Regions from separate parts of the Rhizobium sp. AAP116 genome, predicted to be linked through region 1. Evidence: riboswitches for the same ligand, from Rfam matches in the RefSeq annotation. Region 1 holds a riboswitch; each other region holds the start of a gene.
The links. Region 1 has a riboswitch for thiamine pyrophosphate ahead of thiB (thiamine ABC transporter substrate binding subunit). Riboswitches for the same ligand answer to the same signal wherever they lie in the genome.
Positions count from the first base shown of each region.

Region 1 (7,433 bases):
GCCCGCGAGGCCCACGCGATCCAAAGCGGCGGAGATCGCCTTGCGGTCAGCGGAGGTCAAACGCATGCCAGGATGGATGCCGAGGCCGATATTGGTGAACAGGTCGAGATGGGCAAAGAGGTTGTTGTCCTGGAAGACCAGCGAGACCGGCCTCTCCGCCGGCGCCAGATCCGTTACATCTCGATCAGCTATTTTGATCCGGCCGGTCTCAGGTTGCTCGAAGCCGGAGACGAGGTTGAGCAGGGTCGACTTGCCGGATCCGGATGGGCCGACAATACACGTGATCTTGCCGGCATCGAGACCGAAATCGAAGTGAAACTCGCTTTGGCCGAGTGTAAGTCGCACCGCATCGAGGCGGATTGCCGTCGAAGTCTCATCGCGCATCGGGGGCCTCCCGTTCACTTGCTTGACGCGTTCCAGGCGCTCCGAGGAGCGCGAGGAGGAGACACAGCATTCCGAGTAACAGAGCAAGTCCATCAGCATCCGTGCTGCGGTAGCTTCCCATGGACGCATAGATGAGGGCGGGTAGTGTCATGATGTTTTCCGAGCCGAACAGGGCGACTGCTCCGAGATCTCCCAAGGAAAGTGCCATGGAAAAGGCGAGCGCGGTCAGAAATGGCCGTTTCAGCTCCGGCCAGTCGACGCGGCGCAGACGCTGAGCGACGGACAGGCCAAGGCTTTCGGCAAGGCGCCCCGTGCGCGCCCGGTGCTCGCGATAGGCCGGCTCCAGCACGCGCACGGCAAACGGCAGGGCCATCAGGGCATTGATGCCGGCGACGACCAAGGGCGCGAAGCTTGCGATCTCACCGCTCGATCGGAGCGCGAGAAACCAGCCGGTGGCAAGCACGCTCGTCGGGATAAGCAGAACCAGCGATGAGAGCGAGGCAAGCGCGATCGACATGAGGCGATTGCCGACATTCCGGTTTCGCTGCGTGTCGATTTCGGTCCTTGCTGCGACCGCGCCAAAGGCAAGCAGTGTCGCCGTAACGCCTGACACGAGCGCTACCAGCAGGCTGGTCAGAGCCGCCTGCTGGAACGTCGATTGCGATATCAGCCGAGCGAGGTCTGCCTGTAGTCCCGAGACGACGACCTGGCCAAGCGGCAGGATGAGAAAGAGGCCGGCCAGCGAGAGCAGCAGCGCGTCGATCAAACGGACGAGCGGGCGTCGGCCATCGAAACGAGGGAAACGGCGCCCGCTTGTGACACCGGTGTCGGAGGCTGCGGGCAGCAGGCTGAGGCCGATGAGGATCACGCCGGTGACCGTGATCTGCAGCAGTGCCAGCGATACGGCGCGCTCCGGATTGAAGTCGAAGCGCAGAGCCTGGTAGATGGCGACCTCGATTGTCGTTGCAGCAGGCCCCCCGCCGAAGATCAGCACCAGCGTGAAGCTCGTCACGCAGAGCATGAAGATCAGCCCCGCGGCCCCCGGGATGACGCGCGCCAGGACAGGCCACTCGATGAAGCGGAAGGTGGCGATCGGCGAGAGGCCGAGGCTTGCCGACATCCGCCAGTATTCGGCCGGCACGCGCTCCAGGGCAGACAGCATCAGTCGTGTGGCAAGCGGCAGGTTGAAAAAGACATGGGCAATCAGAATTCCGGTCAGGCCGTAGACCGAGATGGGCTGCAAGAGACCGAGGCCTCCCAAGGCATCGTTGACGATGCCGTTGCGGCCGAAAATACCGATCAGCCCCAGTGCGCCGATCAGAACGGGAAGTCCCATGGGAACCGCCATCAGACGGATCAGCCAGATTCGTCCGGGGAAAGCCGGCTGTCGAGCAAGCGCGCTGACGACAGGCAAGGCAAGCCCGACGGAGAGGAGCGTCGACAGGAAGGCCTGCCAGAGGGTGAATGACAGCACCGAACGGACGACTGGATCGCCGAAGGCCTGCAGAATGCCGACGGTCATTCTCCCGGCGAGCAGTGCGGTCAGGGCGATGCCGACGAAGGCCGCCACTGCCAGCAAAACCAAAAGGCCGCCCGCGAGTGCGGGCAGCCTCTGACGTTTCGACTGGTGAAGCGGTCGGAGCATCCGGTGTTACTTCAGCGTCATGGCCTTCAGCCACTCGTCGATCCAGGCCTGACGGTTGGCCGCAACTTCGGCCGGGTCCATCAGGAAGGTGGTCTTCGGCTGGACGAGCTTGCCGAAGGCGTCCGGCAGGGGCTCTGATGTGGCGGCGACCGGCATCATCCAGTTGTTGGTGGGGATGGTGTCCTGGAAGCCGGGCTGCAGCATGAAGGCGAGGAACTGGCGGGCGAGTTCCTTTTCCGGCGCCGTCTTCAGAAGGCCTGCGACCTCGATCTGGATATAATGCCCTTCGGAGAACTCGGCCGCCTGATAGCGGTCGGTCTCTTCGGCGACCATGTGATAGGCCGGCGAGGTGGTGTAGGAGAGGACCATCGGTGCCTCGCCCTTGGTGAACAGGCCATAGGCTTCCGACCAGCCTGGCGTGACGGTCAGGACACGGTCCTTGAGCTTGGCCCAGGCTTCCGGTGCCTGGTCGCCATAGACCGACTTGACCCAGAGCAGCAGGCCGAGACCCGGCGTCGAGGTGCGCGGATCCTGGATGACAATCTTTTGGGCCGGATCGCCCTCGACGAGATCCTTCAGGCTCGTCGGCGGGGTCTTGATGACCTCGGTGTCGTAGATCACGGCGAAATGGCCGTAGTCATAGGGCAGGAAGACATCGTCGCTGAAACCGCCCGGCACCTTCACGGCCGAGGCATCAACGCCATGCGCTTCGAAGAGACCGGTCTGCTTGGCTTCCTCGACGAGATTGGTGTCGAGCCCGAGAACGACGTCGGCCTTGGATGTCTCGCCTTCCAGCTTCAGGCGGGTCAGAAGCGCCACACCATCGGCGACGCCGACGAAGTTGACGGTGCAGTCGCAGGTCTGTTCGAAGGCTTCCTTGACCTTTGGGCCGGGACCCCATTCGGAGACGAAGCTCTCATAGGTGTAGACGGTCAGCGTCTTGCCGGCGGCCAGCGCCGGGGAGACAAAGCCGAGGATCGCAGCGGAGACGCTGCCGATGAGCATGGAAACAGTACTGGGTCGCATCGCGCCCTCCTCGTTGGTGTCATTGCTGTCGGGATAGGGCGCCTGATGTCGTCGCGTCTAATCCCTCCGCCGGTGTTAACCGGATCAGGTTCCGCGGGTTGGCGTGACGCCTCTCAGCCTTCCCGATCGCGTGAGATCGCAAGGCACCCCGTTAGAGCAAGCCTGAGATAGCGCGCAGGCGAGCTGAGCGCAAGGGTGCAGGGTGCAAGGTGTGGCGTGCGATGGGTCGCGCCGTTCACTGTCAGGAAACCGTCAATAGCCACGTGATAAGGGGAAGGCATTTATCATGATGGCGTGATGCGTATGGCGAAGTCGCAGTCGAATGAAGGGCTCGGAATGGACAGGTTTGTCGCCGAGGTCGAAGGCAGCCTCCGGCGGCAGCTCGGAATGGCCGTCGACAGCTTCTGGCGATCATCCGTCCGCAACCGCATCTTGGCCTTCGCCTTTGCGCTCGTGGTGGTGATCCTGGCGACTGCCTATGGCACCGTGCTTCTCAACCAGTGGAACGCGCCCTTCTACAACGCATTGGAACGGCGTGACCTGCCGGCCTTTCTTCTTGAACTGCGCCACTTCGCGATGATTGCGGGCGCCCTGCTGGTGCTCAATGTCGTGCAGGCCTGGCTTAACCAGATGACCGCGCTTTCCATGCGCGAGGGCCTGTCGCGCGATGTCGTCGACCAGTGGTTGAATGGTGCGCGGGCCTATCGGCTCTCCGTGTCGAGCCCGCTCGGGGTCAACCCCGATCAACGCCTGCATGAGGATGCGCGCAAACTCGCGGAAATGACCACGTCTCTGTCTATCGGGTTGTTCAATGCGACGATCCTGCTGGTCAGCTTTATCGGGGTGCTGTGGAGTCTTTCCAGCGACTTCACCTTTCAGATCGGTGAGACCCGTTTCCAGATCCCCGGCTACATGGTCTGGGGCGCGCTTATCTACGCGCTTCTCGCATCGCTGCTCAGCCAGGTGGTCGGGCGCAGCCTTTCGAACCTGAATGCCGAACGTTATGCCCGGGAGGCCGATCTGCGTTTCTCGCTGATGCGTGCCAATGAAAACCTGGAGGCGATTGCGCTTGCGCATGGCGACGAGACCGAACGCCGCCACATTCATCAGTCGCTCGACGGGGTCCTCATCTCGATCCGTCACCTGGCTCTGGCCTTGACCAATCTCACCTGGGTGACAGGAGGCTTCGGCTGGCTTGCCATCATCGTGCCGATCCTGATCGCCTCGCCCGCCTATTTCGCCGGCACCATCACGTTCGGCGGTCTGATGATGGCGGCCGCGGCCTTCACGCAAGTCTATTCGGCGCTTCGCTGGTATGTCGACAATTTCGGGGCCATCGCCGACTGGCGTGCGGCGCTGATGCGGGTGACGGTGTTTCGCGCCGCCTTGACCAGCATGGACGACAGACAGAACAGCGCCGGTGAAGTGGAGCTGACGCGCAGCGAGGATGGCACGCTGAGACTGGAAGACCTGGAAATCCGCACCCGTGTCACAGCAGAAGGCTCCGAAGCGGCGTTTCGTTTTCGTCAGCGCGCGGTGATCATCGCGGCGGGGGACCGCGTGATGATCAATGGCGATCAGGGCGTTAATCGCAAGCTATTGTTCCATGCCATGGCCGGGCTCTGGCCCTTCGGCAAAGGTAGGATCGCCCTTCCGGCCGAGTCGGACATCATCTTCGTGCCGCAATCGGGTTATCTGCCGGAGGGCAGGCTGCGCAGCCTGCTCGCCTATCCCGTCGCCTCGGCGCGTTTCACCGATGCAGACATGACGGGCGTGCTTCAGCTCGTGGGACTGGCCGAGTTGGCCGGCCGTCTCGACGAGCGAGCCCGGTGGGAGCGAATCCTGGACAAGGACCAGCAGATGGCGCTGTCCTTTGCCAATATCCTGCTCAGAAAGCCGCGCTGGCTGGTCTTGCATGATGTGCTGGAAGCTTTGGAGCCGGAAACCGAGAGCCGGCTCATGAACATCCTGTCGACGGAACTTGCGGGGACGACCCTGATCTACCTGGGACGTTCCATGGCTTTCGCCACTGCCACCGGTGCGCGAGCGTTGCATCTGGAGAGATCAGGAGAGATGCGGGCCTGAAGCCGAAAGCCGGAGAGCCTCAGCCCTCCAGTTCTTCACGCAGCATTTCGAGCTCCAGCCATTCCTCTTCCATGCGCGTGATGTCGGCACGCAGCTTTTCCATTTCGGCGGCGAGCTTGTTGAACGTCGCCGGGTCCTTGGTGAAGAGGTTGGGATCGGCCATCCTGGCTTCGCGCGCGGCGATCTCCTTCTCGGCCTTTTCCATTTCCTTCGGCAGGTTTTCGAGCGCGAATTTCTGCTTGAAGGAAAGCTTGCCCTTGCCCTTCGATCCGCCATCGGCGGACTTGCCGCCCGAGGCTTCCTGCGCCTTGGCCTTTTCGGCCTTTTCAACGCGTTTGCGTTCGTCCTCGACGCCCTTGCGCTGGGCGAGCATGTCGGAATAGCCGCCTGCATATTCGATCCAGCGACCGTCGGGCGCGTCGGGGTTGGCCGGTGCGATGGTCGAGGTCACGGTGCGGTCGAGGAAGTCACGGTCATGGCTGACGAGGATGACCGTACCAGTATAGCCGGCGACGATTTCCTGCAGCAGGTCGAGTGTCTCGATATCGAGATCGTTGGTCGGTTCGTCGAGGATCAGGAGGTTCGAGGGCTTTGCCATGATCCGCGCCAGCATCAGGCGTGCGCGTTCGCCGCCCGAGAGGTTGCGGATCGGGGTGCGAGCCTGTTCCGGCTGGAACAAAAAGTCCTTCATGTAGCCGGTCACATGCTTCTGCTCACCATTGACCAGAAGGTTGTCACCCCGGCCGTCGGTCAGGTAGTGGGCGAGCGTATCGTCGGGATTGAGATCCTCGCGCTTCTGGTCGAGAACGGCGATCTCCAGATTGGTGCCGAGCTTCACCAGGCCTTCGTCCGGTTCCAGCTGGCCCGTCAGCATCTTCAGAAGCGTCGTCTTGCCGGCGCCGTTCGGGCCGATCAGACCGATGCAATCGCCGCGATGGACACGGATCGAGAAGGGCGCAACGATTGCCCGATCGCCGTAGGTCTTGATGACCTTATCAGCCTCGATGACCAGCTTGCCGCTTTCCTTGCCTTCCGTCGCCGATGCCTGAATCGTGCCCTGTGGGCCCTTGTGTCCGCGGTAGTTGGCGCGCAGAGCCTGCAGATTGCCAAGGCGGCGCATATTGCGCTTGCGGCGTGCGGTGACGCCGTAGCGTAGCCAGTGTTCTTCGCGCTCGATCTGGCGACCCAGCTTGTGCTGTTCGATCTCTTCCTCTTCGAGCACCTGGTCACGCCATTCCTCGAAATGGGCAAAGCCGCGATTGAGCCTTCGCGACTGGCCGCGATCGAGCCAGACGGTGGCGGTCGAGATCTTTTCGAGGAAACGACGGTCGTGTGAAATCAGGACAAGCGCGCTGCGGCTCTTCGACAATTCGCCTTCCAGCCATTCGATGGTCGGCAGGTCGAGATGGTTGGTCGGCTCGTCGAGCATCAGGATGTCTGGCTCGGGCGCGAGCACGCGGGCAAGGGCTGCGCGGCGGGCTTCCCCACCAGAGAGACGGGTCGGATCTTCCTGGCCGGTCAGGCCGAGATGTTCGAGCAGGTAGGTGACGCGATAGGGATCGTCGCCCGGTCCCAATCCCGCCTCGGCATAGGCCTGGACCGTTGCATAACCCGCAAAATCAGGCGCCTGCTCCAGGTAGCGGATGGTCGAGGACGGATGGCGGAAAACTTCGCCGGACTGTGCTTCGACGAGGCCGGCGGCAATCTTCATCAGCGTTGATTTGCCAGAACCGTTGCGGCCGACGAGGCAGATGCGGTCGCCAGGCTCCACCTGCAGGCCAGCACCGGCAAGCAAAGGCGTTCCGCCGAAGGAGAGTTGGATATCGTCAAGTTTCAGAATGGGAGGCGCCAAGGCTTCAGGCTCCGGAAAGATCGTAGGGGCGGGCAAGCAGGATCGCCCGGCCGCGGGACAGTGAGACCGAGATCGGTCCTTCGGCGATGTTGGATATCGTGCGCGATGAGCCGAAGGGCAAACTGAAGTCCTGCAAAGGATAGCGTGCGTTGCGGATCGTCAGTCCTTCGAGCGTGGTGAAGCCGAGCACCGAGAAAAGCGCGCCTTTGGGCATTTCGAGAGCCAGTTCGCTGTCCTCGGCGAAGGGATAGGCCTCTTCCTCGCCAGAGGTCAGGACCACCTCGTAACCGTCTTCGACCAGGCCGAGGGCGTTCAGATAGTGTTGCAGCGCGTGATCGGACCGTTCGCCGCCGAGTGCGCCGACGAAGATCAGCCGGCTGGCGCCCCGCGCGATCGCTTCCGCGACTGCGATCTCCCCGTCAGTGACGGCCTTTGCCGCCG
Region 1 is NZ_LJIB01000021.1:362-7,794, reverse strand. It holds gene thiQ (thiamine ABC transporter ATP-binding protein) at 1-384, opposite strand, end outside; gene IP85_RS12890 (thiamine/thiamine pyrophosphate ABC transporter permease ThiP) at 374-2,029, opposite strand; gene thiB (thiamine ABC transporter substrate binding subunit) at 2,036-3,034, opposite strand; TPP riboswitch at 3,100-3,216, opposite strand; gene IP85_RS12880 (ABC transporter ATP-binding protein/permease) at 3,353-5,140, shown strand; gene IP85_RS12875 (ABC-F family ATP-binding cassette domain-containing protein) at 5,160-6,992, opposite strand; gene IP85_RS12870 (thiamine diphosphokinase) at 6,997-7,433, opposite strand, start outside.

Region 2 (10,712 bases), on a different contig from region 1:
TCCATCGTCGGCTATGGAATCAATTGCGCGCGCAAGCACATCGGGCCGAAGCACCATCCCGGCACCGCCGCCCGACGGCGTATCGTCAACGCTGCGGTGCTTGTCCTCGGCGAAATCGCGGATCTGGACTGCTTCGATCGCCCAGTCGCCCCGCTCCAGCGCCCGGCCCGCCAAGGCCAGTCCGAGATGGCCGGGAAACATGTCCGGATAGAGCGTCAGGATGGAGGCCTTGAAGGGCATGGCGCGGTCAGCGGCCATTGTTCGGCCGCGGCTTGCCGCCGGCATTGCCGTAAGGCTTCTCTTCCCCGTCATCCTTCAGGCCCGCTGCAATCGGATCGACAAGCAGGCGTCCGCCTTCGAGATCGATCTCGAGCACGGCCGCTTCGGAAAAGGGAATAAGCACGGGGCGCTTGCCGGGGCCCTTCAACTCGAGCAGGTCACCGGCGCCGAAATCATAGACGGCGGTCACAGCACCATAGTGATTGTTCTCGGCATCATAGACCTCGAGACCTTCGAGATCGGCGTAGTAGAATTCGTCCTCGTCGAGATCGTCATCCGGCAGCGCATCACGATCGACAAAAAGCTCGGTGCCGTTGAGTGCTTCAGCGGCATTGCGATCGTTGATCCCGCGGAAACGCACAACGGCAACCGTCTTGCCGTCACGGATTTCGAGGATCTCGAATTTTCGCCCGTCAGCCGCATAGAGGACGCCATAGTCACCGAGACCGAGCGGATCCTCGGTGAAGGTCTTGACCCGCACCTCGCCCCGGAGCCCCTGGGCGGCACCGATCACGGCCATCAGTATCGGATTTTCAAGCTTGCTCATGAGTGGGAACGGTCCTGCACACACCTCGGTTCGACATTCCTTTTATACCAAGTGTCGATGATAGGAACCCATAGGATCGGCTCGACCGCCCTTTCTGGCTAGGAGAGGTCCGAAGAGCGATGCTGGCGCATCGGTCAAGGAACTCGACGACGCCAGAACGGGCGGGAAGCCGACCAAAGGTGGCTTATTGTGGGCCTCTGGCGTTGTTGCGCCGCTTGACCGATGCGACAGCATCGCCCGGCGCGCCGCGCCTAGCCAGAAACCCACAATAAGCCATCCTATCGGTTCCTATCATTGACACTTGGTATCAGGCGGAAGCGACCGGAAAGAAAACGCAAAAACGGGCGGTGGGATGACCCACCGCCCGCTGGAAACGGCTTTATGCCGATTATTCTGCAGCAGCTTCCGAAGCGGCAGCAGCAGCGTCAGCAGCCTTCTGGGCACGCTCGGCAGCGCGCTCCTGAGCCTTCTTGCCCGGCTTTGCCTTGTCCGGGTTGCTGCGGGTCGCGCGCTCGGCGAGACCGGCTTCAGCCATGAAGCGCAGAACGCGGTCGGTCGGCTGGGCGCCCTTGGCAACCCAGGCCTTGATGGCGTCTGCGTCCAGCTCGACGCGCTTTTCGTTGTCCTTGCCGAGCATCGGATTCCAGGAACCGACCTTGTCGAGGAAGCGGCCGTCGCGCGGTGCGCGGGCGTCGGCAACGACGATCTGGTAATACGGGCGCTTCTTGGAACCACCGCGGGCGAGACGAATCTTGAGGGACATGTGAATACTCCTTGAGGTTTAGTTCAGGTCGCCGCAGCAAACCCTGTTCTTGTTGAGGCCGCCGTCAGGCGGTCTTTTCGGTTGCACCGCCATGTTCGGCGGCAATGGCTTCATGATGCCGGATGACTTCCTTGATGATGAAGTTCAGGAACTTCTCGGCGAAATCCGGGTCCAGATTGGCATCCTGAGCCAGACGGCGCAGGCGGGTAATCTGGTATTCCTCGCGCGCCGGATCGGCGGGCGGCAATTCGTGTGTGGCCTTCAGCACGCCGACGGCCTTGGTGCAGCGGAAGCGTTCCGCCAGCATGTGGACCAGCGCCGCATCGATATTGTCGATCGACTGGCGATAGCCGGAAAGCTGTTCCTTGACGGACGGATCAATCATCGGCGCCCTCTCACTTCTTCTTCGGCAGGCCTGGAAGGCCCGGGAAACCGCCACCACCGAGGCCGGGAAGCTTCGGACCACCAAGACCCGGCAGGCCACCAGCACCCAGACCTGGCAAGCTGCCAGGCTTCATGCCGGCCGCTTCCGCCTGCTTGGCAAGCGCCTCGAGCTGCTTCGGATCCATCTTCGACAGATCCGGCATGCCCATGCCGCCACCCATGCCGCCGAGGCCCATCTTCGAAGCGAGGCCGCCCATCATCTGCTTCATCATGCCGCCGCCCTTTTTGCCGCCCATGGCTTTCATCATGTCGGCCATCTGGCGATGCATCTTCAAGAGCTTGTTGATGTCGGAGGCGTCCGTGCCGGAACCGGCCGCGATGCGCTTCTTCCGGGAATGTTTCAGAACGTCGGGATTGGCGCGCTCAGCCTTGGTCATCGAGGAGATGATGGCGAGCTGGCGCTTGAAGACCTTGTCATCGAGGCCGGCGGCCGAGATCTTGTCCTTCATGCCGGCCATGCCCGGCATCATGCCCATGATCCCGCCCATGCCGCCCATGGCCTGCATCTGCTTGATCTGCTCGGCGAGGTCGTTGAGGTCGAACTTGCCCTTGGCCATTTTCTCGGCCATGGCGCGGGCTTTGTCCGCGTCGATGTTCTCGGCAGCCTTCTCGACCAGCGAGACGATGTCGCCCATGCCAAGGATGCGGTCGGCGATACGGCGGGGATGGAACTCGTCGAGCTCCGTCATCTTCTCGCCGACACCGATCAGCTTGATCGGCTTGCCGGTGACGGCGCGCATCGAGAGCGCCGCACCGCCGCGGCCATCGCCGTCCATGCGGGTCAGAACGAGGCCGGTGATCCCGACGCGTTCATCAAAATTGCGGGCGAGATTGACGGCGTCCTGACCGGTCAGCGAGTCTGCGACCAGCAGGATTTCATGCGGCTTGGCGCGAGACTTGATCTCGGCCATTTCCATCATCAGCGGCTCGTCGATATGCGTACGGCCGGCGGTGTCGAGGATGACCACGTCATGGCCGCCGAGCTTCGCGGCCTGGACGGCGCGGCTCGCGATATCGGTCGGCGACTGGCCGGCGATAACAGGCAGGGTATCGATGCCGGTCTGCACGCCGAGCTGACGCAGCTGTTCCTGGGCGGCCGGACGACGCGTGTCGAGCGAGGCCATCAGGACCTTCTTCTTGTCACGATCCGTCAGCCGCTTGGCGATCTTGCCCGATGTCGTCGTCTTACCCGAGCCCTGCAGACCGACCATCATGATGACAACGGGAGCTGCGGCATTGAGGTCGATCGACACACCTTCGGTGCCAAGCATCTCGACCAGCTCGTCATGGACGATCTTGACGACCATCTGCCCGGGCTTGATCGACTTCAGGACCGAGGCGCCAACAGCCTTTTCACGAACCTTGTCGGTGAAGGTGCGGACCACCTCGAGAGCAACATCGGCCTCAAGAAGGGCACGACGGACCTCGCGCAGAGCAGCCGAGACATCCGCCTCGGACAGTGCGCCACGGCCGGTCAGTCCATTCAGAATGGAGCCAAGACGGTCCTGGAGGTTCTCAAACATCGGCTCTTCCTTGCATGGTTCGGGGAACCCCAAACCTCGGTCTTCTCCGCGCGGAAAACAAGACGCAAAGCCAAAAAGCACCCGAGGGCGCAACGCGCTGTCGGGTGTTGACCTCCGGGATCTCTTTATACCTGTTCGGGTCCCGGTCGGCGGCTCGGAGTGCTCGTCTCTTCGCAGATTGTGGCGGATAAACAGGAAAACGGTCGGGAAGTCAAGCAAAGCCCCGATTTTTCGGGAGATCCGCTGCATCCAGCAATCTGTGGCGGGCCTATTGCCGTAGAATTGACAAAACCACATATGGGTAAGCCATGAACAGACGCAGCTTTCTCAAATGGTCGGGCTTCGGCCTCGTTGCCGCAACACTCGGAGGTCTCGGCTTGCGCGAGGCCCATGCGGGCAACCGCTATTATTCCGGTCCGATCTCCGACCATTTCGACGGCAAGGTGTTCTTCAACCCGGGCGGCGAAGAGCCACGTGGCTTCTCCGATCTGCTCCGCTGGCAGTTCGGCGGCGGCAAGATCGAGTGGCCAAGACCGGCCCAGGCTGCCGATGTCGTAACGGCGAAGCCGGAATCCCGTGTCGAAGACAGACGGCTCGTCGTCACCATGGTCGGCCACGCGACGCTTCTCATCCAAACGGCCGGCCTGAACATCCTGACCGATCCGGTCTGGTCGGAACGCGCAAGCCCCGTCTCCTTTGCCGGACCGAAGCGCAACAATCCGCCGGGCGTCACCTTCGACGACTTGCCAAAGATCGACATCGTGATCGTCACCCACAATCACTACGACCATCTCGACACTGCAACGCTGAGGCGCCTCTTCAGACGGGACAATCCGCGCATCGTCACCACCCTCGGCAACGACACCATCATGCGCGACGACATGCCGGGCATGGTGGCTGATGTCATGGATTGGGGTGACCGGGTCGAGATCGGTAAGGGTGTGGCCATCCATTGCGAGCCCTGCCATCACTGGTCGGCGCGCGGTATGGGCGACCGGCGCATGGCGCTCTGGGCAGCCTTCGTCATCGAGACGCCAGGCGGCAAGATCTATCACATCGGCGATACCGGCTATGCCGAAGGAAAGCACTATCGCGAGATCAAGGCAAAGCATGGCGACATCAGGATCGCCATCATGCCGATCGGCGCCTACGAGCCGCGCTGGTTCATGAAGGCGCAGCACCAGAACCCGGAAGAAGCGATCGAAGGCTTCCGCTTGAGCGGCGCGGCCTTCGGCATAGGCCACCATTTCGGCACGTTCCAGCTGACCAATGAAGGCATCGACGATCCGCCGAAGGCACTCGGCGTAGCCATGTCTGCGGCCGGCATTAGCAATGAGCGCTTCAAGGGATTGCGACCCGGCCAGCAGTTCGAGGTGCCTCTCACAAACGCTTGAGGGCCAAGATCCCCAAGAGACAAGAGCCGCGTTGACACGGCTAACGCTTTTGGCCAGACTTAATGCATTCACCAGGGGTGTCCCGACAAGGGGCTGAGATTTCGCTACGCCAAACCGCAAGGGACAAGCAGCGCGATGACCCGTTGAACCTGATCCAGTTCATACTGGCGTAGGGACGGTGCGAGCGCTGCAAAAACGACGATTCGGAATCCGAATCCCGTGGCGTCTTTCCATCATTCCGGCTGACATGACTGGGTCTCCAACCTCAACACTTGGAGCTCCATGATGAACATTGCCCCGCATTTCGACAGGCCCGACGTCACCACCGGTCCGCTTCCCGCCTCGACCAAGATCTTTCTGCCCGGAGACATCCATCCGGACATTCGCGTACCCCTGCGCCAGATCACCCTGCACCCAACCTCCGGCGAACCGCCTGTGAATGTCTATGACGCATCGGGACCCTACACCGATCCGCAAGCCACTATCGCAATCGATCAAGGCCTCACGCGGCACCGGACAGCCTGGGTCCAGATACGCGGCGATGTCGAGGCCTATGACGGCCGCGCGATCAAGCCCGAAGACAACGGCTTCGTCTCTGCCGACAAGATGACCCCGGTGTTTCCCGTGAAACATCAACCCCTTCGCGCAACGGGCGGCAAGGCCGTCACACAGCTCGCCTATGCCCGCGCCGGCATCATCACGCCGGAAATGGAATTTGTCGCGATCCGAGAAAACCTCGGCCGCAAGGCAGCGAAGGAAGCGCTTGTCCGTGACGGTGAAAGCTTCGGCGCCGCTATCCCGGATCACGTCACGCCGGAATTCGTCCGCCAGGAGATCGCCTCAGGGAGGGCCATCATCCCCGCCAACATCAACCATCCCGAACTCGAACCGATGATCATCGGCCGGAATTTCCTGGTGAAGATCAACGCCAATATAGGCAACTCGGCCGTCACCTCTTCCATGGCCGAGGAAGTCGAGAAGATGGTCTGGGCGATCCGCTGGGGAGCCGACACGGTCATGGATCTCTCGACCGGGCGCAACATTCACAACATCCGCGACTGGATCCTGCGCAATTCGCCTGTTCCGATCGGCACCGTGCCGCTCTACCAGGCGCTGGAGAAGGTCGGCGGCATTGCCGAGGATCTGACCTGGGAGGTCTATCGCGACACGCTGATCGAACAGGCCGAGCAGGGCGTCGACTATTTTACCATCCATGCTGGCGTGCGGCTGCATTACATCCCGCTGACCGTCAACCGCGTCACCGGCATCGTTTCACGCGGTGGTTCGATCATGGCCAAGTGGTGTCTGCATCATCACAAGGAAAGCTTCCTCTACGAGCATTTCGAGGAAATCTGCGACATCTGCCGCGCTTACGATGTCTCCTTTTCGCTGGGCGATGGCTTGCGTCCGGGCTCGATTGCCGATGCCAATGATGCCGCCCAGTTTGCCGAACTCGAAACGCTGGGTGAGCTGACGCAGATCGCCTGGGCTAAGGATTGCCAGGTGATGATCGAGGGCCCCGGCCATGTTCCCATGCACAAGATCAAGGAGAACATGGACAAGCAGCTGAAGACCTGCGGCGAGGCCCCCTTCTATACGCTGGGGCCGCTGACGACCGATATTGCACCCGGCTACGACCACATCACCTCCGGCATCGGGGCAGCGATGATCGGCTGGTTCGGCACGGCGATGCTCTGCTATGTCACGCCGAAGGAGCATCTGGGCCTGCCCGACCGCGACGACGTCAAGGTGGGTGTCATCACCTACAAGATCGCGGCACACGCTGCCGATCTCGCCAAGGGCCATCCGGCAGCGCAGCTACGCGACGATGCGCTTTCCCGCGCCCGCTTCGAATTCCGCTGGGAAGACCAGTTCAACCTGTCGCTCGATCCGGAAACCGCGCGCTCCATGCATGACGAAACCCTGCCGAAAGAGGCCCACAAGGTCGCGCATTTCTGCTCGATGTGCGGACCGAAATTCTGCTCGATGCGCATCTCGCATGACATCCGCGCCGAGGCTCAGAAGGAGGGCCTGACCGCCATGGCGGAGAAATACCGCGCCGGCGGCGATCTCTACATGACGTCGGACGAGATCGAAGCGCTTGAGGCGGGGGAACGGTCATGACCGTTCTGGTGAAGGGGGCGGGCGTGGCCGGGCTTGCCACCGCGGTTGAACTGGGCCGAAGGGGTGTCCCTGTCGAGGTCGTGGAGCGCCGGGCCGATATCGGGCTTGGCGCCTCACATTGGGCGGGCGGCATGCTCGCCCCCTATTGCGAGCGGGAGGCGGCGGAAGAGATCGTGCTGACATCAGGCCTTTCCGCCGCCGACTGGTGGGACGAGGCCGTGCCCGGTCTCGTCCAGCGCCAGGGCACGCTGGTGCTGGCCAATCCGCGCGATCTCGCCGACCTCAAGCGCTTTGCGACCCGCACGCGCGGCCATCGCTGGCTGGGCGAGCAGGAGATCGCAGACCTTGAGCCGGATCTCGCCGGGCGTTTCGGCAGCGGCCTCTTCTTTTCGGAGGAGGCCCATCTCGATCCCCGCCAGGCCTTGCGGGGTCTTCATCAGGCGGCGCGGAAGCTCGGTGTCTCATTCCGCTTCGGGGAAGAGGCCGGTGATGCGGGAGGCTATGCGAGCGTCGTGGATTGCCGGGGACCACAGGCGATCGGTGAGATCGACGGATTGCGCGGTGTGCGCGGCGAGATGCTTTATCTGGAAACGGCCGAGGTGAGCCTCTCCCGTCCCGTGCGTCTGCTGCATCCCCGCCACCCCCTCTACATAGTACCGCGCGGCAACGGGCTTTTCATGCTGGGCGCGACCATGATTGAGACTGACGATGACGGACCGATCACGGCGCGCTCGATGATGGAGCTGCTGAACACCGCCTATGCGCTGCACCCGGCCTTTGCCGAGGCGCGCATCGTGGAAACCGGCACCGGCATCCGCCCGGCTTTCCCGGACAATGTGCCCCGTCTCATCGAAACCTCCGAAGGCCTGGCAGTGGCCGGCATGCACCGCCACGGCTTTCTGCTGGCTCCAGCCCTGGCGCGTGAGGCGGCGGACAGGCTCACGACCACACACGCAACCGCGAGAAGGAGGAGCGCATGAAGCTCACCGTCAATGGAGAAGCCCTGGAGCTGGATGCGGGCAACCTCGCCGATCTGCTCGCCCAGCTCGACTACGAGGGCGACTGGCTGGCAACCGCCGTGAACGGCGAGCTCGTCCATCGCGAGGAGCGTGCCGCCCATCCTTTGAACGATGGCGACCGGATCGAAATCCTCTCGCCCATGCAGGGAGGCTGACATGGCCCTGGAACTCTATGGCAAGACCGTCTCCTCGCGCCTGCTGCTCGGCACCGCGCGCTACCCCTCGCCCGCGATCCTGGCGGAGGCGGTGCGGCGATCGAAGACCGAGATCGTCACCGTGTCGCTGCGCCGGGAAACCGCAGGCGGCAAGGCGGGCGGGGCCTTCTTCCAGCTGATCCGCGATCTCGGCGTTCGGGTTCTGCCCAACACCGCCGGCTGCCACAGCGCCCGCGAAGCGGTGCTAACGGCAAAGATGGCGCGCGAGGTCTTTGGCACCCACTGGATCAAGCTCGAGGTGATCGGCCATCACGACACGCTGCAGCCGGATGTTTTCGAGCTGGTGGAAGCGGCGAAGATCCTTGTTGCCGAGGGCTTCGAGGTTTTCCCCTACACCACAGACGATCTGGTGGTCGGCGAGAAGCTGCTCACCGCCGGCTGCCGGGTGCTGATGCCCTGGTGCGCGCCGATCGGCAGCGCCATGGGGCCGCAGAATCTGCCGGCACTCAAATCCATGCGGGCGGAATTTCCCGATGTGCCGCTGATCGTCGATGCCGGCATCGGTCGTCCCTCCCATGCGACTGTTGTGATGGAACTCGGCTATGACGCCGTGCTGCTCAACACCGCCGTCGCCAGCGCCGGCGATCCGGCTGATATGGCCGAGGCCTTTGCCAAGGCGATCGAGGCGGGGCATATCGCCCATCAAGCCGGCATGCTGGAACCGCGCGACATGGCCGTGCCATCCACCCCCGTCATCGGAAAGGGGGTTTTCGCATGAAGCTCGATCCCTTCTACCTCATCATCGACAGTGCCGCCTGGATCGAGCGGCTGGTGCCGCAGGGCGTCAAGCTGGTGCAGCTGCGGATGAAGGACGCCAATGAAAACGTGCTTCGCCAGCACATCCGCCGCGCCAAGCAATGCTGCGAGGATCATGGCTGCCAGCTCATCGTCAACGACTTCTGGCAGATCGCCATCGACGAGGCCTGCGACTTCGTGCATCTCGGCCAGGAGGATCTGGCAACGGCCGATCTCGCAGCGATCCGCAGCGCGGGCATCAAGCTCGGCCTCTCCACCCATGACGAGGCGGAGCTCGAAACGGCGCTCGCCGCCAAGCCTGATTATGTCGCCCTCGGCCCCGTCTATCCGACGATCCTGAAGAAAATGCCCTGGGCACCGCAGGGTCTGGAACGGCTGACCGTTTGGAAGAAAAAGATAGCTCCCCTGCCCCTGGTCGCGATCGGCGGGCTTCGCCCCGACCGGCTTCCCGGTGTCTTTGCAGCACGGGCCGACAGTGCGGCGGTGGTAACAGACATCACCTTGCATGCCGATCCCGAGGCGCGAACCCGGGAATGGCTTGAAGTGACCGAGCCATGGCGTTGACCATGGTTGCGCGGTTTTGGTCGCTCTACTGGTAATTTGGCTGTATTTCCGCCATATAGGCTGAAAGTGCAGTTGTATGGAGTGACGATGTCGGATCGGGTCGAATTCGCTAGGATGAACGGGCTTGGCAACAAGATCCTGGTCGTCGACATGCGCGGTCGCACCGACCGGGTGACCCCGGCTGCCGCAGTCGCGCTCGCCGCCGAACAGGCAACGGCCTTCGACCAGATCATGGCCATCCATGATCCCAAGGTCGACGGCACGGACGCCTATATCGACATCCTGAACTGCGATGGCTCAAAAGCCCAGGCCTGTGGCAATGGCACCCGCTGTGTGGTGCAGGCGCTTGCCAGCGAAACCGGTCGCAAGAGCTTCACCTTCCAGACCATCGCCGGCATCCTGAACGCCGTAGAGCATCCGGATGGCACGATCTCCGTCGACATGGGCAAGCCAGTCTTTGCCTGGGACAAGATCCCGCTCTCGGAAGAATTCCACGACACCAGCCGCATCGAGCTGCAGATCGGTCCGATCGACGCGCCGATCCTGCATTCGCCCTCGGCCATGTCGATGGGCAATCCGCATGCTGTGTTCTGGGTCGATCGCGACCCGATGACCTATGACCTGGAACGTTTCGGGCCGCTCCTCGAAAACCATCCGATCTTCCCGGAAAAGGCCAATATCACGCTGGCCCAGGTCACCTCGAAGACATCAATGGTGACACGCACCTGGGAACGCGGCGCCGGCCTGACGCTTGCCTGCGGGTCTGCTGCCTGCGCCGCTGGCGTGTCTGCTGCGCGCACCGGCCGCACCGAGCGCAAAGTAACGATCACGGTGGCGTCGAGCCCCAATCGCGGCACGCTGACCATCGACTGGCGGCCAGACGACAAGGTCGTGATGACCGGTCCCGCCGAATGGGAATGGTCGGGCACGGTCGATCCGGCAACCGGTGACTGGCAGCGTGACGAGAGCGTACAGGCCGAGGCCGCCACCCCGTGACGCCTGAGCAAAAAGGCGCCGTCGAGGTCATCACCTTCGGCTGTCGCCTCAACACCTATGAATCCGAAGTCATGAAGGCCGAAGCCGC
Region 2 is NZ_LJIB01000020.1:120,419-131,130, reverse strand. It holds gene trmD (tRNA (guanosine(37)-N1)-methyltransferase TrmD) at 1-240, opposite strand, end outside; gene rimM (ribosome maturation factor RimM) at 248-826, opposite strand; gene rpsP (30S ribosomal protein S16) at 1,215-1,589, opposite strand; gene IP85_RS12815 (chorismate mutase) at 1,654-1,974, opposite strand; gene ffh (signal recognition particle protein) at 1,985-3,556, opposite strand; gene IP85_RS12805 (MBL fold metallo-hydrolase) at 3,865-4,950, shown strand; TPP riboswitch at 5,014-5,144, shown strand; gene thiC (phosphomethylpyrimidine synthase ThiC) at 5,236-7,074, shown strand; gene thiO (glycine oxidase ThiO) at 7,071-8,054, shown strand; gene thiS (sulfur carrier protein ThiS) at 8,051-8,248, shown strand; gene IP85_RS12785 (thiazole synthase) at 8,250-9,026, shown strand; gene IP85_RS12780 (thiamine phosphate synthase) at 9,023-9,628, shown strand; gene dapF (diaminopimelate epimerase) at 9,716-10,624, shown strand; gene mtaB (tRNA (N(6)-L-threonylcarbamoyladenosine(37)-C(2))-methylthiotransferase MtaB) at 10,621-10,712, shown strand, end outside.
Region 2: another riboswitch for thiamine pyrophosphate. It lies ahead of thiC (phosphomethylpyrimidine synthase ThiC); the one in region 1 lies ahead of thiB (thiamine ABC transporter substrate binding subunit).

Region 3 (10,712 bases), on a different contig from region 1:
CGAGTCCTGCGTCGTCTCGGCCAGTTCCTGTGCCTTGGCAATGGCGCCCTTCATGCCCTTTGCGCCCTCGGTCAGGACGAGTTCGGCGCCGAGCAGGGCCAGCATCTTGCGGCGCTCGATCGACATGGTCTCCGGCATGGTGAGGATCAGGCGATAACCCTTTGCCGCTGCCGCAAAGGCGAGCGCAATGCCGGTATTGCCGGAGGTCGGCTCGATGAGAACCGTCTTGCCGGGCACGATCCTGCCCTGGGCTTCCAGGCTCTCGATCATGGCAACGCCGATACGATCCTTGACGGAGGCGATCGGGTTGAAGAATTCGAGCTTGGCGAGCAGATGCGCCTTCACGCCCTTTTCCTTGGCGAGCTTGTCGAGCCTGACGATCGGGGTGTCGCCGATCGTCTCGGTGATCGAGCCATAGACGCGTCCGCGGCCGGGTTTCTTCTGCTCAGTCATCGGTGTCTCCCTTGTGATTTGGTTGGCGCAAGCTTACGCCCGCCGACCCGTCCTTGCCAGCATAGCCATGCCGCGGCGAGCTTGATCCGTGGAAAAATCTGCTCCGTGGGCCCGGTCGCATTCGTCTCCTGGTGAGAAAAGCGCCTGCCGCCTGTTTGTTTCATGCCGCGTGCCGATCAGGCCGCGCGCGCCGTGATATAGGCGGCGGTGCCGGCAAGGATGCTGGCAGCACTTCGGTTCAGGACTTTCAGCGCTTCCGGACGCTTCATGAGCCCGCGCGCCTGGGCCGCGAGCAGGATATAGGGCAGAAGCACCGCCATCAGCACGACGAAGGTCAGGCCGACGAGCAGGATGTAGTCGGCAAGTCCGATCGCCTCGAGCGGGATCAGCGTCGGGACAAGAGCGACGTAGAACAGCATGGTCTTCGGATTGCCCAGCGTCACCAGAAGGCCTGAGAGGAAGGACATGGACGGGCGCATGGCGCGCTCTGCCTTGATGTCCTGCGGCAAAAGACCTGATGTCCAGAGTTTCCAGGCGACATAGACGAGGTAGGCGGCACCCAGGAATTTCAGGATCAGGAAGGGCGTCACGAAGGTTTTCGCCAAGACGGACAGCCCGAGGATGACGGCGGTCAGATAGACGAGATCGCCGAGGATGAGCCCGAGCCCCATGAAGAAGGTCGGGCGAAATCCGGACCCCAGCGCCCGCGCGACGATGGCGGTCATGCCGGGTCCCGGGATGGCGGCGGCAATGAACAGCGCGCCGCAATAGGCGATGATGGTCGTCAGTGTCATGGAGGTCCTCCGCTCGCACTCAGTTCTATTGATTTTAAGAGCAATGGGAAAGCGCCTGGATTACGGCTCTTGCGCAAGATCCACGGCGATAGACGCGGCACAAACCCTGGCGCCGGATGTCGCCTGCGACATCGTTGGCGTGGCCGTACCATGACGGCCGCCGTCGTCGCGATCGTGCGTTTCCGGCGGACTTGTCTCGATGACACGATCTCGTTTGCGGTCGCTGGCGGACACGCATAATCCTGTAGGACCTCTCGGAGAACGCGCCTGTGCCCAGCCTCCCCATGCTTTTCGCCTTTGCCCTGATCTGCCTGGGCATGGTGCTGACACCGGGGCCGAACATGATCTATCTCGTCTCGCGCTCGATCTGTCAGGGGCCGATGGCGGGCCTCGTTTCGCTGGCGGGAGTGGCCCTCGGCTTCGTCGTTTATGTGCTGCTGACGGCGCTTGGGCTCACGGTCCTGCTGTTTGCAGTCCCCTTTGCCTATGACCTGCTCAAATTTGCCGGTGCTCTCTATCTGGCCTGGCTGGCCTGGCAGGCGCTGAAGCCCGGCGGCCGCTCGCCCTTCCAGGTCCGCGACCTGCCCGCCGACAGCAATCGAAAGCTCTTCCTGATGGGCTTCGTCACCAGCCTGCTGAACCCGAAAGTCGCCGTGCTCTATCTCTCGCTGCTGCCGCAATTCATCGATCCCGCTGGTGGCAGCGTGTTGATCCAGTCCCTGGCGCTCGGCTTCACCCAGGTGGTGATCAGCGTCACGGTCAATGGTTTGATCGCGCTCTCTGCCGGCTCCATCGCCCTCTTCCTGGCCGGTCGCCCCCTCTGGATGGTCATCCAGCGCTGGCTCATGGGCACGGTGCTCGCGGCTCTCGCCATCCGCATGGTCACGGAAGCGCAGCGTTGACGATCAGAACATCGGCCGCATGAAGCTGCGTGCGTAACGCAGGATGCAACGGGTCTCCTCGGCATAGGCGAAGGCCGCCTGGCACTCGGCATCTGCCGCCATCGCCGCGCGGTAGGCCTCATAGGTCGCGAGCGACGGAAAGCTGAACAGCGCGAGCGCGATGTCGTTTGCCCCTTCATGCGGCAGGAAATAGCCGTGGTGCTTGCCGCCGAGCCGATTGACCAGCGGGATCCAGAGGGCCGCATAATGCTCGAACTCCTTGAGCTTGTAGGGATCGATCTCATAACGCAGGCTGCAGGTGATCATGTCAGGCCTTTCGGGTTCCGGGCAGAAGATGTCGTGGCGTGAGGTTGAGGGTTGTACCCACGGCGGCAAGCAGGATCGCCGCGCCGCCCAGCGCCTGTCCGGGCGTCAGCACATGGCCATAGGCCAGGATATCCACCAGGATGGCGACGACAGGGTAGAGGAAGGAGAGCGTGCCCGTCAGCACGACCGGGAGCTTCTGGATCGCCGAATAGAGGAAGGCATACATCACCCCGGTGTGCACAACCCCTATGGTCGCCACCATGGCCCAGCTCTGCGGCGAGTTCGGCAGGGCATTGAAATCGGCGAGGGGCGCAAGGATGACGATACCGGTAAGAACCTGGACAAGGGCGATGACATAAGGCGACGTGCTGCGCAGCCGCCGGGTAACAAAGGCGGCCACCGCATAGCAAAAGGCGGCCGCAAGCGCGAGCAGGATGCCTGTGAGATATCCCTGGCCCGCATGACCGCTGAGGGATGTTCCGCTCACTGTCATCGCCAGCATTCCGGCGAAGGCCAGGCCCATCCAGCCGAGTTTGGCGGCGCCCACGCGCTCCCCGAGGAACAGCGCTCCGAGGCCGACGAGCATAAAGGGCTGAAAATTGTAGACGATCGTCGTGACAGAGATCGAGGCCAGCGGATAGGCCGAAAACAGCAGCAGCCAGTTCATCACCAGCGCCACACCGCCACCGGCCGCGATCAGGATACGCCTCGCATCGAGGCTAGACCCGGAAAAGGCCCTCAGGTGAAAGCAGAGCAAGGCGAGAACCGGAGCGCCGATCAGGCAGCGGAAGAAGACCACGTTGTAGGGGCTTTGGCCCGATTGCAGCACGAACCAGCCGATCGTGCCGGACATGACCATCGCAAAGGTCATGTCTAAGATTCCGCGCTTCGTAACATGGTTCATGGTCGATCTCCGAGTTTTCCGCAGTCTATGCCTGGAAAGTCGGGATTTCCTTTGCGCAAATTAGGTGTAGTCTCGCATCTGCGGAATTATGCGCAGGAGATCGGCGATGAATCCTAATTTTCCTCAAGTGCCGGATACGGCAGACCGCAAAATCGTTGACGCCCTCGCGCACGATGCTCGGCTGTCGCTGAAAGAACTGGCAGCACGCGCCGGTCTTTCGTCACCCGCCTGTTCCGAGCGTCTGCGCCGTCTGGAAGAGCGTGGCGTTCTCTTAGGCTATGCCGCAGACGTGTCTCTCGATGCTCTCGGCTATCCGTTGCAGGCCATCATGCGCGTGCGTCCGCTGCCGGGCATGCTGCATATCGTCGAGAAGATCATTCTGGAAACGCCAGAGATCATCGAGTGTGACAAGATTACCGGTGACGACTGCTTTGTGTGCCGCGTGGCCGTGCGCAACATGGCCGATCTCGACCGGGTCCACGACCGGATCACCGAGAAGGCGCAGACCAATACCGCAATGGTCAAGTCCACGCCCCTCAAGCGACGTCTGCCGCCGGTCCTGTGATAAGCACTAGAAATCAGCCATCGGTGACAACATGCTGGGAGTCGGGATGTCGGATGGCTGAAGCCCTCTGACCATCAGGGCGCAGGATCCGTCGTACACTCTGGCGTTCCCGCTCCATTCGAGACGGTCTGTCGGGAAGAATACCTCGATGCGGTCGTGCGGAACACTCAATGCGCCGCGGATCTCTGACATCGACGGTATCTGGCGGGCGGCGATATCGAGCATTTGCAATGTGCCGCGACGGAGCTTCCAGGCAAGGATGGTGTTGAAGCTGGGCAGGTAACTCAGCCTGATCTGCGGATCGAGCGCGGCATTGAGCAGAAACATTTCGGACTGGCGCACAACGGAAAGCTGACGAGAGACAGGCTCCCGATCGGCGAGGATCCTCAAGACAAGCGCAACATCGTCCTGGTTTTCCAAGTCGATTTCCCGCGCCTCGGCGTCCGCAGGCACCGTTTGTGTGACCTCGCCGCAGAAGCAGCATTGCGGCACAACTCGAAAACCATAGTCGTGATAGAGTTCCGGCTTGTCGGTTAGAAGAAAGCCGGCCTCGAAACCCTGTTTGTCTACCCAGGCAAAGGCGCGCTGCATCAGATCGCGATAGAGCCCTTGTCCACGAAACGCAGGGCGAACGGCACCCGATTGAAACCCAGCCGCCTTGACGACACGCCCTTTTATGAAAAGCGGTATGGAAAACACTGAGAAATTGGCAACGCAACGGCCAGCGCCGTCGAAATAGCCAAAGGGCATCGAGGACGGATCTGGCCCGCCGAAGCGGCTCTGCAGCCCGATGTCAATGCCGAACACGTCCTGCAGCAGGTCCGCGAGCGCTCGGAAGGCGTTCGGATCTTCGAAATAGCCTTCCCTGAGCGTCAGCGTTTCCAGCATTGGATTCCTACACCCCCGTCGATCCGAACCCGCCGGCACCGCGCGCCGTGTCGCTCGTCTCGGTCACTTCGGTCACGCGCACCTGCGTCACCGGTGCGATAACCATCTGGGCGATCCGCATGCCGCGGGTGATGACGAAATTCTCCTGGCCGAGATTGATCAGCAGCACCTTCACCTCGCCGCGATAGTCGCTGTCGATGGTGCCGGGTGTGTTGAGGCATGTCACGCCGTTCTTGAAGGCCAGACCCGAGCGTGGGCGGACCTGGGCTTCGAAACCTTCAGGGATTTCCATGATGAAGCCGGTGGGCACCAGCGCCCGCGCGCCCGGGGCAAGCGTCAGCGGCTCTCCATCGGACACCGCTGCCCTCAGATCCATTCCCGCCGCTCCTGCCGTTTCATAGGCGGGCAGATCAAGCCCTTGCCCATGCGGCAGACGCTTGAGGTTGAGCACGGGGCCGAGGATGTCGGTGCGGATGGCAGCCATGGCGAGATTCCTTTGTTTGTCGCGCTCAATTGCATATTGGCCGTCGAAACGCTAGATAACCGCCCGACCAGAAGGACTCCTGAGATATGGCTGAAACGCTCGCCGAGGCGGTCTCCCGCCGCCGCACCTTTGCTATTATCGCGCACCCGGATGCGGGTAAGACGACGCTGACCGAAAAGCTGCTGTTGTTCGGCGGCGCCATTCAGCTTGCCGGTGAAGTCAAGGCGAAGAAGGATCGCATCCAGACCCGGTCGGACTGGATGAAGATCGAACGCGAGCGCGGCATTTCGGTCGTGACCTCGGTCATGACCTTCGAATATGAAGGCCATGTCTTCAACATTCTCGATACGCCTGGCCACGAAGACTTCGCCGACGACACCTATCGCACGCTGACGGCAGTCGACGCCGCCGTCATGGTCATCGACGCCGCCAAGGGTATCGAGCCGCGGACCTTGAAGCTGTTCGAGGTCTGCCGCATGCGCGACATTCCGATCATCACCTTCATCAACAAGATGGACCGCGAAAGCCGCGACCCCTTCGAGATCCTCGACGAGGTCGAAGAGAAGCTGGCGCTGGACACGGCACCGATCACCTGGCCCGTCGGCCGTTCCAAGACCTTCTGCGGCTCCTATAATCTGGCCAACAACACCTATCGGGGCGGCGATGCCCAGGTCGAGCCGCTCAAGGTCAACGGTCCGCAGAGCGTGGCGGAGAACCTGCCCGAAAACGAGCGCCAGACCTTCATCGACGAGCTCGAACTCGCCCGCGAAGCCTGCCGGCCCTTCGATCGCCAGAGCTTCCTCGAAGGCCACATGACGCCTGTCTTCTTCGGCTCTGCACTGCGCAACTTCGGTGTCCGCGACCTCATTAATGCGCTGGGTGCCTATGCGCCCCCGCCGCGCGACCAGGTGGCTGACACCCGCACGGTGCATGCCGCCGAAGATAAAATGACCGCCTTCGTCTTCAAGATCCAGGCCAACATGGACCCGAACCACCGCGACCGCATCGCTTTTGCCCGCATCTGCTCCGGCAAGCTCGAGCGCGGCATGAAGGCGCGCCTGGCCCGCACCGGCAAGCAGATGGGCCTGACGGCGCCGCAGTTCTTCTTCGCCTCGCAGCGTCAGCTGGCGGATACGGCCTATGCCGGTGACGTCGTCGGCATCCCGAACCACGGGACGCTCCGCATTGGCGACACGCTGACCGAAGGCGAAAACCTCGTCTTCCAGGGCGTGCCGAACTTCTCGCCGGAAATCCTGCGCCGTGTGCGGCTCGAAGATGCGATGAAGGCGAAGAAGCTGAAGGAAGCCCTGCAGCAGATGGCGGAAGAGGGCGTCGTGCAGCTCTTCTCGCCTGAAGACGGCTCGCCGGCCATCGTCGGCGTCGTCGGTGCACTGCAGCTCGACGTCCTGAAGGAGCGACTGCAGGGCGAATACGGTCTGCCGGTGTCCTTCGAAATGTCGCGCTTCTCCGTCTGCCGCTGGATCTCGGCCGAGAACAAGGACGATCTGGAAAAGTTCATGACCCAGCGCCGTGGCGACATCTGCCGGGATCTCGACGGCGACCCGGTCTTCATGGCGCAGGACCAGTTCTCGCTGCGCTACGAGTCCGAACGTTACCCCGCGATCAAGATGGTCGCCATCAAGGAGTATCACGTCGCCAAGGCGGCGTGAATTTGGTCGCGGGCGGTGACGGTCGTGCCGTCGCCGCCGGGTCGGCTTATTCTGCCGCCTTGATCCGCAGTCTCTGGGATGCGTCGAATTCCACCCTCAGCTGCTCATAACTCGCAATCGTCGGATGGGACGTCTCCAGCGGATGCGCGTGCGTCGCCGTGATCACGGCGACATCTGCCCCTGCCGCTTCTCCGGCTCTGACGCCGGCCAGCACATCCTCAAACACCAGGCAGCGCGATGCAGCGACACCGAGCCGCTCTGCACCGAGCCGGTAGCCGGCCGGATCAGGCTTGCCGATCTTCACGTCTTCCGCCGTCACGATCTGCAGCGGCTGTGGCAGGCCGGCAGCCCCGATACGGGCGCGGGCAAGGGCTGATGGAGCCGAGGTCACGATCGCCCAGCGTTCGGCGGGCAAGCTTTTCAGAAAGTCGATGGCGCCGGGGATCGGCATGATACCGTCGAGATCCTCGATCTCGCCGCGCTCCACCTCGAGCGCTTCCTTCACCACATCGATGCCGGGCAGGTTCAGGGCGCTGATGGTGTCGATCCCGCGCTTGCCATGCATGGTCGGCAGGAAGGTTTCGAGATCCAGACCGTGCTTCAGTGCCCAGAGGCTCCAGACGCGCTCGGCAGCGGCGATCGAATTGAGCAGCGTTCCGTCCATGTCGAAGAGAAAGCCATCATAGGAGCGGTCGAAAAGGCGGTCTGGCGCGTGATGCAAGGCAATCTCCTCGGGTCGGTTGGATATCCCGGCCTCCCTAGCGGCTCTGCTCGTCGGCTGCAAACGCTGAATGGGAATGACGAGAGACCCAGGTGACAGGAACGATGCTGTCGCATAGTCTGGCGCCTGAGAGACAGGGGCGTCTGGCGCAAGCCGGGCTGAGAAGCACCCTTTGAACCTGAACCAGATCATGCTGGCGGAGGGAGTCGCTCGGGTGTCGCGCCAGATATATCCGCGCTGTGCCCGCTGCGTCTCCGCCGCCTTGGGAGACGCAGACATGAGATCATCCATCATCCGCAACGTGCTGACCATCGCCGGCTCCGACCCTTCCGGTGGGGCGGGCATCCAGGCCGATCTCAAGGCCTTTTCGGCCCGCGGTTGCTACGGAATGGCTGCTATCACGGCGCTGACGGCGCAGAACACGACGGGCGTCTCGGCCGTCGTGCCGCTCGATCCCGGTTTTGTCGCCGAGCAGATCCGCATGGTTTTTGCCGATGTCAGGGTCGATGCGGTGAAGATCGGCATGATCGCCAATGTTGGCATTGCCTCGGCCGTCGCCGAAGCGCTGAAAGCCTATCGCGGCATCCCTGTTGTTCTCGATCCCGTCATGATCGCTAAGGGCGGCGCATCGCTGCTTGATCCGGATGCGGTCGCGGCCTTGACGGAGGACTTGTTGCCGCTCGCGACGCTCCTGACGCCGAACCTGCCGGAGGCTGCAGCCCTGCTCGGTGATCCCGAGGCTTTCGACCGCCGCATCATGGAATCCCAGGCCATCAGGCTGACAGCACTCGGACCCCGGGCTGTGCTGCTCAAGGGTGGCCATCTGGCAGGTCCGGAAAGCCCGGATGTGCTGGTTGCGGATGGCCAGGTGACCTGGTTCGAGGCGGAACGGATCCTAACGCGCAATACGCATGGCACTGGCTGTTCTCTGTCGAGCGCGCTCGCTGCCGAATTGGCAAAGGGGCTGGAGCCACAGGAGGCCGTGCGTGTTGCCAAGGCCTGGCTGGCGGAGGCTGTTCGGCGTTCCGATGCGCTGACCGTTGGTTCAGGACATGGGCCGGTGCATCATTTCCACGCGCTCTGGCCGGCGCCTGCACAGACTTGATCTCTGAGGCGGTGTATGCAGACAAAAAAGAAAACCCGGCGCTGGAGACGCCGGGTTGAAGTGAACTTGACTGCGTGGGGTTAATGATCGGCCTTGATAAAGGTTCCGTTCTGCAGCTCCTTCATCGCCTGCATCAGTTCTTCCCGCGTGTTCATGACGATCGGACCATGCCAGGCGACTGGCTCCTTGATCGGCTTGCCGGTGACCAGCAGGAAGCGGATGCCCTGATCGCCGGCCTGAACGGTGATCTCGTCGCCGGTGTCGAAAACGACAAGCGTCCGGTTGCCAGAGAGGTCGCGGATGTTCAGCTCTTCGCCCATATATTCCTTCTCGACCTTGACGCCGAAGGGCTTGGACGCGTCCCGGAACGAGCCGGAGCCTGCAAAAATATAGGCGAATGCCGAGCGATAGGTATCGACCGGGAAAGTCTTGCGCTTGCCCGGCGGCACCGAGATATCGAGATAGACGGGCTCGGCAGCGATGCCGTCGACCGGGCCGCTCTTGCCCCAGAAGTCGCCACAGATGACGCGAACCGACGTGCCGTCATCATCGATGACCACAGGGATCTCAGGCGACTTGATGTCCTGGTAGCGTGGCTTCGTCATCTTAAGCGACGATGGCAGGTTGGCCCAGAGCTGGAAGCCGTGCATGCGGCCGGCGAAATCGCCCTTCGGCATTTCCTGATGCAGGATCCCGCTGCCCGCCGTCATCCATTGCAGGTCGCCTGCGCCCAGCATCCCCTGGTTGCCCAGGCTGTCGCCATGCTCGACGGTGCCGGCCAGCACATAGGTGATCGTCTCGATGCCGCGATGCGGATGCCAGGGGAACCCGCGGACGTAGTCCATCGGCTCGTCGTTGCGGAAGTCGTCCATCATCAGGAAGGGGTCGGTCATCGAGGGATCGCCGAAGCCGAAGACGCGGTGCAGCTTGACGCCGGCGCCTTCCATGGTCGGCGTGGCGCGGCTCTCATGCTTGACAGGGCGAATGGACATTGGCGGACCTCCTCGGGGAACGGGCTCGTTGCTTGGGAAGCAATATAGGCGAGAGAACCATGGCACGCAGGCCCGCCGGGCAAAACGCAGTGTTCACTTTTGTGCCAGTCGACAGCAGGAAGAATGTTGCACTGCCCGACAAAATTTTGTCATGAAGGATGCGATGTTTGCAAATCATTAGTCTATCGGGCGAAGACTACCGAAGATTCGCAGTCGGTCGATGGACCTGGGGCAGAATTCATATGTGTCGTTGGGCAGCTTACCGTGGTGTTCCGATCTTCCTCGAGGAGCTGGTGACCTCGCCTGCGCATTCCCTTATCGAGCAATCGCATTGCGCAACCCGCGCCAAGACCGCCACCAACGGCGATGGCTTCGGTCTCGCCTGGTATGGTGACCGCCCCGAGCCGGGCCGCTTCCGGGATGTGCTGCCGGCCTGGTCCGACTGCAATCTGAAGAGCCTCGCAAGCCAGATTCGCTCGCCGCTGTTTCTCGCGCATGTCCGCGCTGCAACCCATGGCGCCACCCGCCGCGACAACTGCCATCCCTTCGTCCAGGGGAACTGGTCCTTCATGCACAACGGCCAGATCGACAATTTCGATCGCATCCGCCGGCCGATGGAAGGCATGCTGGACGATGAGCATTTCCATGCCCGTGTTGGCACGACCGACAGCGAACTGCTCTTCCTGCTGGCCCTTCAGTTCGGATTGCGTGAGCGCCCTATCGCGGCCATGAGCGAGGCCGTCGGCTTCGTCGAGCAGATCAGCTTGCATCTGACCGGCACCGCCCGCATCCGCATGACGGCTGCCTTTTCCGATGGCAAGACGCTCTATGCCGTGCGCTACTCGACGGACGAATATGCTCCAACGTTGTTTGCAGCGCCCATGGGGCCGAAGGGCAGCTTCTGTCTCGTGTCGGAGCCGCTGAACGA
Region 3 is NZ_LJIB01000033.1:17,595-28,306, reverse strand. It holds gene cysK (cysteine synthase A) at 1-453, opposite strand, end outside; gene IP85_RS18890 (LysE family translocator) at 630-1,247, opposite strand; gene IP85_RS18885 (LysE family translocator) at 1,532-2,149, shown strand; gene IP85_RS18880 (NIPSNAP family protein) at 2,153-2,455, opposite strand; gene IP85_RS18875 (DMT family transporter) at 2,457-3,359, opposite strand; gene IP85_RS18870 (Lrp/AsnC family transcriptional regulator) at 3,487-3,924, shown strand; gene IP85_RS18865 (GNAT family N-acetyltransferase) at 3,931-4,812, opposite strand; gene dut (dUTP diphosphatase) at 4,820-5,296, opposite strand; gene IP85_RS18855 (peptide chain release factor 3) at 5,383-6,966, shown strand; gene IP85_RS18850 (HAD-IA family hydrolase) at 7,013-7,687, opposite strand; TPP riboswitch at 7,813-7,909, shown strand; gene thiD (bifunctional hydroxymethylpyrimidine kinase/phosphomethylpyrimidine kinase) at 7,977-8,792, shown strand; gene IP85_RS18840 (pirin family protein) at 8,873-9,784, opposite strand; gene IP85_RS18835 (class II glutamine amidotransferase) at 10,027-10,712, shown strand, end outside.
Region 3: another riboswitch for thiamine pyrophosphate. It lies ahead of thiD (bifunctional hydroxymethylpyrimidine kinase/phosphomethylpyrimidine kinase); the one in region 1 lies ahead of thiB (thiamine ABC transporter substrate binding subunit).